Labrys monachus: one gene and its partner. The protein of the gene in region 2 binds, or shares a complex with, the protein of the main gene of each other region. Links are inferred from orthologs where the notes say so. Each region holds a gene or a part of one and is shown on either strand. Other genes may lie near its edges.

What was found.
Region 1: the proteins of J3R73_RS29845 (region 2) and dapF are in contact, whole or in part, in a solved structure (PDB 5YGU), measured with the Escherichia coli proteins. The link is inferred for Labrys monachus from one-to-one orthologs.

The regions. Positions count from the first base shown.
Region 1 is NZ_JAUSVK010000001.1:6,403,695-6,406,829, forward strand. Bases 157-2,978 are described here. They hold dapF (diaminopimelate epimerase), read right to left. Parts: upstream 2,089-2,978; coding sequence 1,225-2,088; downstream 157-1,224. Other genes in these bases: mtaB (tRNA (N(6)-L-threonylcarbamoyladenosine(37)-C(2))-methylthiotransferase MtaB), read right to left, coding at 157-1,228; J3R73_RS29185 (NADP-dependent malic enzyme), read left to right, coding at 2,318-2,978. In the rest of the region: more of mtaB, read right to left, coding at 1-156; more of J3R73_RS29185, read left to right, coding at 2,979-3,135. UniProt on the Escherichia coli protein: Involved in the succinylase branch of the L-lysine biosynthesis and in the biosynthesis of the pentapeptide incorporated in the peptidoglycan moiety. Catalyzes the stereoinversion of LL-2,6-diaminopimelate (L,L-DAP) to meso-diaminopimelate (meso-DAP).
Region 2 is NZ_JAUSVK010000001.1:6,550,236-6,553,311, forward strand. The notes cover bases 66-2,828. They hold J3R73_RS29845 (RNA pyrophosphohydrolase), read left to right. Parts: upstream 66-1,073; coding sequence 1,074-1,583; downstream 1,584-2,828. Other genes in these bases: J3R73_RS29830 (heme ABC transporter permease), read left to right, coding at 66-269; ccmD (heme exporter protein CcmD), read left to right, coding at 271-468; J3R73_RS29840 (DsbE family thiol:disulfide interchange protein), read left to right, coding at 465-1,055; J3R73_RS29850 (RNA pyrophosphohydrolase), read left to right, coding at 1,580-2,086; J3R73_RS29855 (GntR family transcriptional regulator), read right to left, coding at 2,297-2,828. In the rest of the region: more of J3R73_RS29830, read left to right, coding at 1-65; more of J3R73_RS29855, read right to left, coding at 2,829-3,076. UniProt on the Escherichia coli protein: Master regulator of 5'-end-dependent mRNA decay.

The DNA of each region.
Region 1 (3,135 bases), 150 kb from region 2 along the record:
CCCGTCCGCTGCGGGCGGTGATGCGGACGGGAAGGATTTCCCCGGGCGCTCGCGCCTCCGTCGGCCGCACGGCGGCGAATTGGACGGTGCGGCCGATGCCGCCACGTTCGGTCAGGATCGGCAGCGCGCGGCCGATCTGGCCATCCAGGAAGCGTGCAAGCGCCTGGTCGCCCGCCTCCCGCAGGCGGGCGGCTCTCTCCCGGATCGCGGTGCCGTCGACGGGCGGCATGCGGGCGGCCGGCGTCTGCGGGCGAGGCGAGAACGGAAAGGCGTGCAGATAGACGATGCCGCATTCCTCGACGAGGTCGAGCGAGCGGCGGAACATCGCCTCGTCCTCGGTCGGAAAGCCGGCGATGATGTCGGCGCCGAAGACGACGTCGGGGCGCAGGCGACTGGCCTCGGCGCAGAAGCGCAGGGCATCCGCGCGGGAATGGCGCCGCTTCATCCGCTTCAGGACGAGATCGTCGCCCGACTGCAGCGAGAGGTGGAGGTGGGGCATCAGCCGTTCCTCCTCCGCCAGCATGCGCATGAGGTCCGCATCGGCCTCGATCGAATCGATCGAGGACAGCCGCAGCCGCGGCAGCTCGCGGATCTCCGCCAATATCTGCCGCACGAGCCGCCCAAGCGGCAGGGGGGCGGGCAGGTCGGCGCCGTAGCTCGTCAGGTCGACGCCGGTGAGGACGACCTCCTTGTAGCCGGCTTCGACAAGGCGCCGGATCTGCGCGACGACGAGTTCCGGCGCCAGCGAGCGCGAATTGCCGCGTCCGAACGGGATGATGCAGAAGGTGCAGCGATGGTCGCAGCCGTTCTGGATCTGGACGAAACCGCGGGCGCGCGCCTCGAAGCCGCCGATCTCCGGCAGCGCGATATCGCGGGCCGCCATGATGTCGGAGGCGACCACCTTGCCCCGGCTGTCGTCGAGCGACTGCCATGTCGAAGGCGTGAGCTTCTCCGCATTGCCGACGACGAAGGAGACTTCCTCCATGGCGGCGAAGCGCTCGGTGTCGGTCTGCGCCGCGCAGCCGGTGACGACGATGCGCCGCTGCGGATCCTCGCGCTTGAGGCGCCGGATGGCCTGGCGTGCCTGGCGCGTCGCTTCGGCCGTCACCGCGCAGCTGTTGATCACCGTGAGGTCGTCCCGGCCGCCGAGAAGCGTCTTCATCGCCTCGGATTCATGGATGTTGAGGCGGCAGCCGAAGGTGACGACCGTGCTGGCGGCGGTGCTCATGCGGCGTCGGCGAACCAGGAGGGCGCGAAGCGTCCGGCATGCTCGAGCTCGACGGCGCCGGTCATCAGCACATGGTCGTCGCTCTCGCGCCAGTCGATCAGGAGATCGCCGCCCGGCAGCGAGATGCGGGTCCGGCGTGCGGTCAGGCCGAGCCGGGCCGCCGCCACGCCGGTGGCGCAGGCCGCCGAGCCGCAGGCCCGGGTCATGCCGGCGCCGCGCTCCCACACGCGCAGCACGATGTGGCCGGCATCGCGGACCTCGGCGAGCGAGACGTTCACCCGTTCGGGAAACAGAGGATCGTGCTCGATGCTCGGCCCGATGGTGGCGAGGTCGTAGCCATAGGGGTCGTCCGGCACCCAGAAAACGGCATGCGGATTGCCCATATTGACCAGGCTCGGCCGCTCCAGCAGCGGCGCTTCGGCCGGACCGTAGCGGAAGTCGACCGCGCGGGTGTCCTCGGCCGGGCGCGAGATCGGAATCTCCTGCCACAGGAAGCGGGGCGGGCCCATGTCCACGGTGAAGGCCTCGCCGGCCCGGCGGGCTTCGACCAGGCTCGTCGGCGTCTGCAGGACGATGGTGTCGCGGCCGTGCGCCGGCATCAGGTGCCAGGCGACGCAGCGCGTGCCGTTGCCGCAGGCGCCGGACTGCGAGCCGTCCGTGTTGAAGATGCGCATGAAGGCATCCGTGCCCGCCTGCCGGGGCGGATAGAGCACCATCAGCTGGTCGAACGGCTCATGCGCCGCAATCGCCCGCGCCTCCGCCGGCGTGACCTCGTGGCCGCCGTCGCGCAGGTCGAGCACGACGATCTCGTTGCCGATGCCGTTCATCTTCAGATAGGGGCGGTTCGCAAGGCCGGACATGCGGAAAGGCTCTCAATTCTGCCCCTTCATATAGGGGAAATCCGGCCGCAAACCAATGGCCGTCTCGACGCCGGCAGGCCGATCATGCAGGCCGCCGCCAGGCCGCGAACTTCTGCCGGGGAGATGCGCAAAAGCGACGTTTTCTGCTGCAGTGCAACCAGAAATCACCCTTGTTGGCCGCCAAAGCAGCGGATAGGGTCGGCGCCCCGCCACTGGAAAGCCTCCGAAAATGCCGGACCACAAACCGCCGCGCCAGCCGCGTCCCAGCTTTACCGACCAGGAAGCGCTCGCCTTCCACGCGCAGGGCAAGCCCGGCAAGATCGAGGTCGTCGCGACCAAGCCGATGGCGACCCAGCGCGACCTGTCGCTGGCCTATTCGCCGGGGGTCGCGGTGCCGGTGAGGGCGATCGCGGAGGATCCGGCCCGGGCCTATGACTACACGGCCAAGGGCAATCTGGTCGCGGTGATTTCGAACGGCACCGCCATCCTCGGGCTCGGCGATCTCGGGGCGCTCGCCTCCAAGCCGGTGATGGAAGGCAAGGCGGTGCTGTTCAAGCGCTTCGCCGACGTCGATTCGATCGATCTGGAAATCGACACCAAGGATCCCGACGCGTTCATCAATGCGGTGCGCTATCTCGGGCCGACCTTCGGCGGCATCAATCTGGAGGACATCAAGGCGCCGGAATGCTTCATCATCGAGGAGCGCCTCAAGGAATTGATGGACATCCCGGTCTTCCATGACGACCAGCACGGCACCGCCATCATCGCCGCCGCCGGCCTGTTCAACAGCCTGAAGATCACCGGACGGGACATTTCCTCCACGCGGCTCGTGGTCAACGGCGCCGGGGCGGCCGGCATCGCCTGCGTGGAACTGGTCAAGGCGATGGGATTCGCCCCCGCCAACGTCCTGCTGTGCGACACCAAGGGCGTGGTCTGGCAGGGACGCACCGAGGGCATGAACCAGTGGAAGTCGGGCCATGCCGCGGTCACCGACCGGCGCACCCTCGCCGAGGCGATGGACGGGGCGGACGTCTTCTTCGGCGTCTC
Region 2 (3,076 bases):
TCAACATCCCCATCATCAAGTTCTCGGTCGAATGGTGGTACACGCTGCACCAGGGCGAATCGGTGTTCCGCATGGGCGGATCGACCATCGATGCCTCCATGCTCTGGCCGCTCCTGGTGATGGCGCTCGCCTTCACCGGCCTGTTCTTCACCCTGCATCTGATGGCGATGCGGGCCGAGATCCTGCGCCGGCGCATCCGCACCATGCGCCTGATGGCGGCAGCCGGCGTGGCGACCACGATGGCGCCCGCGATGCCGGCGGAGGCCTGACATGGTCGTCCTCGGCATGGACCTCGGGCCGCATTGGGCCTTCATCACATGGGCCTATGGGCTGGCGATCGCGGTGATCGCCGCGCTCGCCGCCTGGATCCTGGTCGACTACCGCAGCCAGCTGAAGACGCTCGCCGAGCTCGAGGCGCGCGGCCTCAGGCGGCGCTCGCGGTCGCGGACGGAGGGCGCTCCGCGATGAGCGAGACCCAGGCCCTGCCGGTCCGGCCGCGGCGGCGCTGGCTCGCCTTCCTGCCCATCGCGGTGTTCGCCGCCCTGGCGCTGCTGTTCTGGCGCCAGCTCGGCGCGGGCGACCCGAGCACGCTGCCCTCGGCGCTGATCGGCAAGACCGTCCCCGACATGAAGCTGCCGCCGCTCGACGGCCTGCAGCGCGACGGCAGGCCGGTGCCGGGCCTCGGCACGGCGGATCTCGAGGCCGGCGGCGTGACGGTGGTGAACGTCTTCGCCTCCTGGTGCGGCCCCTGCCAGGACGAGCATCCCGTGCTGATGCGGCTCGCCGCGCAGAAGAAGGTTCGCATCGCCGCCATCAACTACAAGGACCTGCCGGACAATGCCCGCCGCTTCCTCGGCACCTTCGGCGATCCCTACGACGCCGTCGGGGTCGACGCCAATGGCCGCTCGGCCATCGACTGGGGCGTCTACGGCGTGCCGGAGACCTTCCTGGTCGGCAAGGACGGCGTCATCCTCGACAAGATCGTCGGCCCGCTGAGCGACGACGTCGTGGCCGGCCGCCTGCTGCCCGCCATCGAGGCGGCGGCAAAGAAATAGGCAGGACGCGAGGCAGACATGAACGACCGGAGCAAGCTTCCCTACCGGCCCTGCGCGGGCGCGGCGCTGTTCAACGCGGCCGGCGAGGTCCTGCTCGGGCGGCGCAAGCCGAAACCCGGCCAGGCCGAGCGCAGCGGCAGCTTCGAGTGGCAGATGCCGCAGGGCGGCATCGACGAGGGCGAGGATCCGCGCGACGCGGCGATCCGCGAACTCTATGAGGAGACCAGTGTGCGCTCGATCGAGTTCCTCGCCGAAGCGCCGGAATGGTATGCCTACGACCTGCCGGAAGAGATGGTCGGCAGCGGCTGGACGCAGCATTACCGCGGCCAGATCCAGAAATGGTTCGCCTTCCGCTTCACCGGGCAGGAGAGCGAGATCGACGTCGACCATCCGGGCGAGGGCCGGTTCAAGGCCGAATTCGACCAATGGCGCTGGCAGCCGCTGGAGGCGCTGCCGGACCTCGTCATCCCCTTCAAGGCCGGCGTCTACCGCAACGTCGTCGACGCCTTCCGCTTCCTCGTCCGATGACGGGCCAGGCGCTCCCCTACCGGCCGAATGTCGGCATCGCCCTGTTCAGCAGCCAGGGCCTCGTCCTGGTCGGCCGGGCGAAGACCTCGGGCCCCGAGCTGATCGTCCCCGGCTTCGAATGGCAATGCCCGCAGGGCGGCATCGACGAGGGCGAGGACATCGTCGCCGCGGCGCGGCGCGAATTGTGGGAAGAAACCAATGTGCGCTCGGCGGCCCTGCTCGCGGTGACGCCGGACTGGTGGGACTACGACTTCCCGCCCTATGACGGCCCGCGGCACAAATTGTCGCCCTTCCGTGGCCAGAAGCAGCGCTGGGTCGCCTTCCGCTTCGAGGGCGACGACGGCGAGATCGACGTGGTCAACCTGCCGACGGGCGAGCCGCAGGAGTTCTTCGGCTGGCGCTGGGAGAGGCTCGCGCGGCTGCCCGGCCTGGTCACCCCGCACAAGCGGGCGGTGTATGAGCGTGTGGCGCTGGCCTTCGCGGCGTTCGGGACGGCATCATAGCAGCCGTCGGGGTCTCCCTCTCCGGCGGCCCCGGTGCGCGTATTGCCGAGGGTGAAAGAGCTCGCCGAAGAAGGCGACGGCCCGGCCCTTTGCGTCCAGCAGCAATGCCCGGGGTCTCGCATGGCAGGCCGCCAGGGAGCGCCTCGCGGCAACGAAAGTCGAAACCGGGACCAGACACCTGAAAGCGGGTCGAACATAGGTCCTCCCTTCTCAGGGGGCCGTAAGCGAAACATCCTCCGCCCGCTCCCGCCGCAGCAGCGGCAGGACGGTCCGGTCGAGATCGACGAGATCCGGGCCATAGCGGTATTCAAATCCCGTCTGGTCGGCATCCAGCAGGTCGAGAACTCTCTCGGCGCCCGTCGTGTAAACAACGACATCGGCCCAATCGAGTGCCGGCCCCAATTCGGGCGTGTCGAGGACCACCGCCCTGCATTCCGCCACATGGGGCGCAAAGCGCTGCGCGCCCGATTTCAGCATCGGCAGGAAATCGGGGAAATGAGAGACGACCGCGAGCCTGGCATAGGGGTCCAGGCCCGCAAGCGCCTGTCGGGTCTTCTCCGTCGGAAGAAATCTGATCGAGACCACCCTGAGGCGCGGGAGAAGCGCTGCGATCTCGCGCTGCCGATTGGGAAAGGTGACGACGAGTTCCACGTCACGCAGCGATTTCCGAAAGCCCTCGTCGCTGCGGACGCGATCGAGCGTGCAGGCCCCGACCTGGAAGTCCGCCCCCAGATGAGAGGCGATGGCCGCCGCATAGTCGCGCGTCGCCTCTTCGAACATGCCGATGGTAACGACGCGCCGCGTCTCGCCCGCCTTCTCCTGCGCCGCGAAGCGGGTCTGGACCATCGCGGTGAAGTCCGCCCGGCTGAGGCCGAGCCACCGCACATCGTGAATCAACTGGTCGAGGCGCTCGGTGACGGCGCTCATCTCCGTCGGCGCGATCGCCGCATCCGGGTTGCGCTCGGCGACATAGGTTCCATCGCCCGGACG